Regions from separate parts of the Lysinibacillus sp. NPDC096212 genome, predicted to be linked through region 1. Evidence: predicted binding sites of a transcription regulator. Region 1 holds the regulator's gene; the other holds the start of a gene.
What was found. Region 1 encodes LexA, which represses DNA repair genes until DNA is damaged. Its sites were predicted from a motif close to CGAACATATGTTCG; they were not measured.
Positions count from the first base shown of each region.

Region 2: a site for LexA is predicted at 2,472-2,485, ahead of ACIQ7T_RS10880 (carbohydrate kinase). Genes of this name have one in related genera too.

Region 1 is NZ_JBIWFQ010000001.1:7,572-11,771, forward strand. Features, by position in the region: gene ACIQ7T_RS00055 (YneB family resolvase-like protein) at 161-838, opposite strand; gene yneA (cell division suppressor protein YneA) at 835-1,149, opposite strand; gene lexA (transcriptional repressor LexA) at 1,312-1,929, shown strand; gene ACIQ7T_RS00070 (gamma-glutamyl-gamma-aminobutyrate hydrolase family protein) at 2,129-2,851, opposite strand; gene ACIQ7T_RS00075 (prepilin peptidase) at 2,947-3,699, opposite strand; gene ACIQ7T_RS00080 (potassium transporter) at 3,757-4,200, opposite strand, start outside.
Region 2 is NZ_JBIWFQ010000009.1:12,490-16,689, forward strand. Features, by position in the region: gene ACIQ7T_RS10870 (MarR family winged helix-turn-helix transcriptional regulator) at 45-491, opposite strand; gene ACIQ7T_RS10875 (MFS transporter) at 709-1,965, shown strand; gene ACIQ7T_RS10880 (carbohydrate kinase) at 2,518-3,609, shown strand; gene ACIQ7T_RS10885 (pseudouridine-5'-phosphate glycosidase) at 3,614-4,200, shown strand, end outside.

The DNA of each region.
Region 1 (4,200 bases):
ATGGAACTTAGTTATTCCTTGTACCTATCATTTTGATGGTAAAACCCGTCTCTACGGTTGCTGTATCCATCACTTCGCTGTTCTATCCATCACTTCTCGGCCCTTCACCAACATCTAGTGCCTTTAAAAAAAAACAGCGGGACGATAAAACTCCCACTGATTAAAACGTCACTTTATTTTGCCCGCTTCCCTCTTGATGTTCCCGATATCTCCTATGGACTGTAGCTTTGCTTACTTCAAAACCTAGACCTCTAAGAGTCATGGCGATTTCCTCAAAGGTGAAGCCTCGATTACGTAGGTTGACAATTTCGTCTACAGGGACTTCCTTACGTTCTTGACCATTTGGATTTCCACGGTTAGATAAATTGTTTTCTGGGCGATAGCCATTTTCAACGGCACGACGCATGCCACGACGTATTTTAGCATTATGGATTCTGCGCTGGTACTCCTCTACGATTGCTAAAATTTCTAGGAGCATCGTATCCATTTCATTTAATTGTATTGGCCCCTCGTCTCGCATAGAAAAAACATCAGTTTCAGTTTTCTGCAATAAATGCAATACTGCCATTCGAGCATTTCCACGACCTAAGCGTGTTTCATCCTGCACAAATAATGCTTCTATCTCTTTTTCTTTAATGAAATCGAGCATTTCTAGTAAACCTTCACGTTCCACATCATAACCGCTATGCTTGTCCTTAAAAACACGCATGACTTCGTAGCCCTGTTCTTTAGCATAGCGCATCAACTCCTCTTGCTGACGCTCCAACGAGGAACTTTGTGTCTCTTTTTCTGTACTCACACGGCAATAGACAACAGCCGATTGTTGATTCATCATCATTTTTCGTTTCTCGCAATTTCAATTGAATTTATAGGATAGGATTGGTCACCCACTACTGGAATCACTAGGGATTTGCCTGCAATAATTTGTATGTTCGATAATTCATTTTCTGTTTTCACAAGCTTAATCCATTCATCCGTTTTCATTTTACCACGGTATTGATCGGCTAACGACCATAAGCTATCACCATGTGCGATTTCAATTTCTGTGTACGTTACATCGCCTGGGTCTGTTATAAAAAGGTATGCCGCAAAAAGTAGACAAGCTCCTAATAAAGTTGTAATATGTGGATTTTTCTTTAACCAGTTCATGTTTAAAACCCCTTTTCTAGAATGTTTGTTCGGAATATATGTTCTCATATTAATACGAACAAACGTTTTTGTCAAACACTTTTCGAACCTATGTTTGCTTAAGTGTTCGCATTCTGTTATACTATTAATAAGTAGAATGATTAAAAAAAGAGGTGAGCCATTATGAAAAAAGTTTCGAAAAGACAAGAGGCCATATTAGATTTCATTAAAGAAGAAGTACGAGCAAAGGGGTATCCACCTTCTGTACGTGAGATTGGTGAGGCAGTTGGACTTGCTTCAAGCTCAACAGTTCATGGGCATTTAGCTCGTTTAGAACAAAAAGGCTTGATTCGACGCGATCCAACTAAACCACGTGCTATTGAAATTTTAGAGCCAGAGGATTCTATTCAAAAGCAACATGTTATTCATGTCCCATTAGTTGGGAAGGTTACTGCAGGTTCTCCAATAACTGCTGTTGAAAATATCGATGAATATTTCCCACTACCAGATATTTATGGTACAAGTGAAGATCAATTATTTATGCTAGAAATTATGGGTGAATCAATGATTGAAGCTGGCATTTTAGACGGAGATTTAGTGATTGTTAAACAAAAAGCAACAGCTGATAATGGTGATATTGTCGTAGCAATGACTGAAGAGAATGAAGCAACCGTAAAACGTTTCTTTAAGGAAAAAAGTCATTTTCGTTTACAGCCTGAAAACTCAACAATGGAGCCAATTATCGTAGATCAAGTTTCTATTTTGGGACATGTTGTAGGTCTATACCGTCGTGTACATTAAAAGTATCTCAATTTTAAAATATAAAAAGAGGATATTATGTTCACAAATGAGCATATACCTCTTTTTCTTATGTTTTGAGTGCTATTTTATACACTAAAAAAGAACCCACTTTACAATGGATTCCTTACACCTAGCATTGTATTCATGTTCATCACGAAGGTTATCTTAGCCTTGGATAAAAAATAATGCTTATAAAGTTTTATGCCTCTACTTTAAACTTTAAACTTGCCTTTACAAATGCAGCAAATAGTTTCTTTGATACTTCATCTCCTGCAATGGCTAGCTCTTCAGGATGCCATTGTACTGCTAGACAAAATGGTAAATCAACATGCTCTACCGCTTCAATGATACCATCACTTGATTTTGCTACCACTTTTAACTTTTCTGCTACTACATTTATTGCCTGATGATGAAATGAATTCACAGCAATTTTTTCTTCCTCAATAATCGTTTTTAATAATGTATCCGGTGTTAAATTTACATAATGTGTTGCAACACCTCGCGCTGCTTGTTGCACATGCTTTATTAATTTTTTACTATGATACTCACTTTCAATATCCTGATAGACTGTGCCTCCAAACGCAACATTTAGTATTTGAAGCCCTCGACAGATTCCGAGAATCGGCATTTTCCGAATATTGGCTGCATTAATTAAAGCAAGCTCCACTGAATCTCGTTCAGGATGAACCTTCCCTAATTTCGGTGTAGGTTCTGCGTCAAAGAGGAATGGATGTACATCATAGCCACCCGAAAGTAATAATCCGTCCGTCAATGATAAAATTTGTGCTACATCCTCTTCAACGCCAAGTGGAATTATAAGTGGAACTCCCCCTGCTTCAATTATACTTTTGCTATATGCAGCATTTAATCTTGAGGACAAATCATCCTCCGCAAAAGCCGTTATTCCGATAATTGGTTTCACCCTATCCCCTCCATGATCTTTATCTTGCAATAACTGCCTGTAAAAGCCAAATTGGTGAAGACTATTAATCATTGAAGGAATCCATCACTGATTAATTACCAAAACCCAAGATACCAATTCATCAACGCATCCCCATAGAAATAGATGATAATAGCTGCAAGAGCAATAGAAGGTCCGAATGGTATAGGCGTTTTCCTTCCCTGTCCGCGTACCTTTAATACAATTATGCCAACAATCATGCCAATTACTGCCGCTACAAATAACGTCAGAATTGTATGTATTGTCCCGAGTACGAGACCAAGTAAAAAGAATAATTTAATATCACCACCACCCATTCCACCTCTTGATAGAACAGCTATACAATATAATATGCCAAAACCTACGACAGCACCAACTATGCTGTCCCACCATAGTGACAAAGGAGATATAACGCGTCCAAAAACTAGCAATGGTAAAAAGAATAATAGCACCTTATCGGGAATTAGCATATACGCAAAATCCGATACAACAATAATGACTAATAATGAAATAAATAATAGCGCTACAAAAAATTCTGCACTAAAGCCTAATTTCCAATAAGCAAAAGCAAATAATAGGCCTGTTATAAGTTCCATCAGTGGATAAATCCAAGAAATTTTTTGCCCACAGCTACGGCATTTTCCACCTAAAAATAAATAAGACAAAACAGGCACCAAATCAAGCGCCGTCAACTGTCTCTTACAAGAAGTGCAATGCGAGGGTGGACGCACAATGGACTCCTTCAAAGGCACCCGTAAGCCAACCACATTAAAAAATGAGCCAAGAACGAGCCCAAATATTAAAACTGTAATTGTATAAGTAATTTCCATTTTATGTCCTCCTATACTAATAGACGCCCATACATTTAAGTATGCGCGCCATTTAGATTATTGTTGTCCTTCATAATAGAACGTCGTTACTTGTATGGTTGCTTTTAAGGTTGAATCAGCGTCCTCCTTGAATTTCGCTTCTTCACCCGTTAATGTGAAATCGATCGCATCAATTTTCATCACTCGATCAATTTTTTCAATCTCTTTTATAAACTCAACCATTGCTTTATTATCCATTGCGACAACATCAATATCAAATGTTACTAGTTTTAATTCCGTTGGTAAGGAATCTTTAGTAAAAGTAGCAGTTGGCATTTTATCTTTCACTTCAGGAGTTTCATCATTCTTAGCAACAGCTTGTTCATCCGCTTCAGTTGCCGGTTGCTGTGTATCAGCCTGTTCATCAGAATTTGTCGAGTTGGGATCTGTAATAGTAGAATCCGCTACGAGGGAATCATAATTATTAAAGTCCATAGCTTCTACCCGTGTCCTCGTCACCAC
Region 2 (4,200 bases), on a different contig from region 1:
ATCAATCATTTTCAAAATGGATTCTTTTGTTTAGGTTCGTTTATTTATTCTTCATCATAAGATTGAATTATTTTTTGCATAGTTTTCAATGTTTCATAAAAATCCTCGTACTTCTCTATGCCAATATCATTGATAATTCTTTCTTGGATATCTTGCCAAATTGGAGCAGCCTCGTTTAATTTTTTAACCCCTTTATCAGTTAGTGTAATGACCTTTGCTCGAGCATCTTGCGGATCTCTTGTTAAATCTACATAGCCATTTTGCTTTAACAAGTTAATATTACGTGTAATGGTTGTTTGATCGAGTAGCAAAATTTCACCTAGTCGACTTATGGAAACTGATTGTTGATGATCGATATTTGCTAGCATAGAGTATTGAGTAACTTTTAAGCCAGTGGGCTGTAGTAATTTATCATACAATTGTGTCACGACTCGTGTTTTTTTTCGAAGGTTTGCACATACACATATTTGTGTGTAATCTATATTATTCATTGCTCCGTACCCCTTTTCGAGTTGGTTCAATATTATAGTAGCCCTATTGATTTATTTTGTTAAGTTGGAAAATGTTTCTTGACAGTAATAAAAGTGATTACTAAGATTATATATGTATATACATGTTTCCGAAAGGCATTTACTCCAGTAATATATGCATATACATGTATTGAGCTGCAATCTTTTAAAAATTTTTTTAAGAAATGAAGGTGTCAAGATGAAACGTATTCATTATAGCTGGTTTATTTTAGTCGTAACCTTTTTCTCAATTATTGTTGCAGGGATTACAATGTCATCATCAGGGGTATTTATAGACTCCTTTGAAAAAGAATTTAATTGGGATCGATCTTTAATTGCCTTAGCTTTTGCAGTGAGTCTATTTTTATATGGTTTTTCGGGTCCTTTTATGGCGGCATTACTAGAAATAGCGGGTTTAAAGAAAATGATGCTAGGTGCGATGGCTACATTATTCATTGGCATGATGCTTACGCTTTTCATGACTCAATCATGGCAGTTAATCGTTATATGGGGCGGTATTATTGGTTTAGGAGCAAGTCTTTTTTTAACGGTGTTAAGTCCGTATGTAGCCAATCATTGGTTTGTGAAAAGTAGAGGGTTGGCAGTTGGGATTTTAACGGCGAGTACTGCAACAGGGCAGTTAATTCTCTTACCCTTATTGGCGATTATTATTGAACATTATTCTTGGCGATGGGCGATTGGATTAATTCTCATTTTAAGTATTGTTATGTTCATCACTATTTCAATATTTATTAAAAATAAGCCACAGGATATTGGGATTCTTCCTTATGGAATGGAAGAAGATTTAGAAATGCAACAAGAGGATCATAAGAAAAATCCGATTAGTAATGCTTTTAATGGTTTATTTGAGGCAATAAAGAAGAAAGAATTTTGGTTATTAGCGGGAAGTTTTTTTATTTGTGGACTTTCAACTAGTGGATTAGTGGGTACTCATTTTGTTTCATACTGTATTAGCTTTGGTGTCCCTTTCGTAACCGCTGCATCCTTTCTTTCTTTTATGGGAGTGTTTAATCTTGTAGGCACTACTTTATCAGGGTGGCTGTCTGATCGTTTTGATAATCGATGGTTATTGTTTTGGTATTACCTTTTAAGAGGAACGTCTCTCCTTTTACTTCCATATGCATTAATGCAAGGGTCGTTCACTTTACTGACAATCTTTACAATATTTTATGGATTAGATTGGATTGCAACAGTACCTCCAACGATCAGTATTTCTAGACAAATTTTTGGTACAAATAAAAGTGGCATTATTTATGGGTGGATTTTCGCATCTCATCAAGCAGGAGCTGCAGTTGCTGCCTTTGGTGGAGGCCTCATCTATAAGTTTTTCAATTCATATACTTGGGCCTTTTTCCTTGCTGGGATGTTCTGTGCATTGGCAAGTTTATTTGTCATCATCGTGAAAAAACAAACACCTTATCATGCCAATACTTGATAATTAGCTACTCGCTTTGCTTAAGGTGAGACTCTTGTTGCTATCGTCGTTTCTTAAAATTTTATCAACGATTGGCATTTTACAGCAGTGAGCCGTTCCTCCGAATTTGTTGTTGCTGCGCTACGCTTTCGCACAGAAAATATTTGTCCAGGTTATATTGGAATTCGCCGCTAAAAGTGTAAGTTGCGCCGCTAACCAAGCAAAGAACGCCGCAAACCCCCGAAATTGCGCCGCCTACCAAGTAAAGAACGCCGCAAAACCCTGAATTTCCGCCGCTATCGCTTTCACGCAGATGAGACCCTGAAGCGAAGTGAAGCGGCTCATTGGGCGCCCACAGGAAAGCGCCCAGTTGGAACGGAAATCACCCCCCTCGTTATACCGAAAAGCCATACTTTATTTAACACGACACCTTAATTTCATTGAAGCAATAGTTATCACAACAAAAAGTTGAAGCCAGTATCATATCGGTTTCAACTTTTTTTATTAAAAAATTTTTTGACATCAACCAAACAAAAGTTTATAATGTAAACAAATATAATAAAAGGTGATGCTATGAATGAAAGAGAACAGGCGGTCCTTGCATTAATTCGCCAGAATCCGTTTATGTCTCAGCAAGAGATGGCAGATAAGATGAAGCTATCTCGACCAGTCCTTGCTAATTTAGTGTCGAGCTTAACGAAGCAAGGGAAAATTGTAGGTCGTGCATATATTTTGCCTGAGGAAAATGAAATTATTTGTATCGGTGGAGCCAATCTTGACCGAAAATTTCATGTAAAAGGGAATGTCCAATTCGGTACGTCCAATCCTGCTAGCTCTTCATTTAGTGTAGGTGGTGTTGGCCGAAACATTGCTGAAAATTTAGGTAGATTAAATCATCAAGTAACATTGCTGACTACTGCCGGCAAAGATGCTGATTGGCAAGTGATCCAAGAAGCTTCAGAGCCATTTATGAATTTACGTTATGTGGAGCAGCTACCTGACGCTTCGACGGGTTCCTATACTGCGGTTATGGATGAGCAGGGCGAGCTAGCACTAGCAGTAGCAAATATGGAAGTATATGATCTTTTATTGCCAAGTTTGCTAAAAAAACATGAGGCAATGCTGATGAATGCGGGCTGCTTTATTATGGACTTAAACTGTCCAAAAGAAACAGTTGCTTACATACAGCAGGTTGCGATTGCCCGTGACATTCCATTTGTTATCGTACCGGTATCTTCGCCCAAAATGAATCGATTACCGGATACGTTACAAGGGGTAACATGGTTTATTTGTAACACAGATGAAGCTGAGACGATTGTAGGTCATAAAATCGAAAACTCAGCACACTACGAAAAGGCTTTACAGCAACTTCTTACATTAGGTGCTGAACATGTAATTATTACAGCGGGTAGCAAGGGTGTGTATGCAGCTTCCACTACAACGAAGCCAAGTCATTTTACAGCTAAAGCTGTAGAAAAAATTGAAGATGTAACAGGTGCAGGAGACGCCTTTGTCAGTGCTGTAATCCATAGCTGGCTTACTGGGCAATCATTTGCAACATGTATTGATGCAGGCTTAACGAATGCCAAAAATACACTTGCATCTCCATATACCGTAAGACCTGAGCTATCAGTTGATTTGTTAAACAATGAAATGGAGGAATAACAACATGAAAGAATTCATCGTATTATCAGAAGAAGTAAAAGCAGGACAAGCAAAAGGCTTACCAATCGTAGCATTAGAATCAACAATTATTTCTCACGGAATGCCATATCCACAAAATGTACAAACAGCACGTGAAGTGGAACAAATTGTTCGTGATAATGGTGGAGTGCCAGCAACAATTGCTTTAATCGACGGTAAAATTAAAATTGGTTTATCAGATGAAGAACTTGAAATGTTCGGTAATGCACAAGGTGTAGCAAAAGCATCTCGTCGCGACTTAGGCTATCTTTTAGCATCAAAAAAATTAGGAGCTACAACTGTAGCTGCAACAATGATTTGTGCTGAGCTAGCTGGTATTGAAATTTTTGTAACTGGTGGTATCGGCGGGGTACACCGTGGTGCTGAAACAACAATGGATATTTCAGCAGATTTAGAAGAACTAGCACAAACAAATGTTGCCGTAATTTGTGCGGGCGCTAAGTCTATTTTAGATATTGGTTTAACTTTAGAATATCTTGAAACAAAAGGTGTGCCAGTCGTTGGATATGGTACAGATGAACTACCAGCATTCTATACACGTCAAAGTGGTTT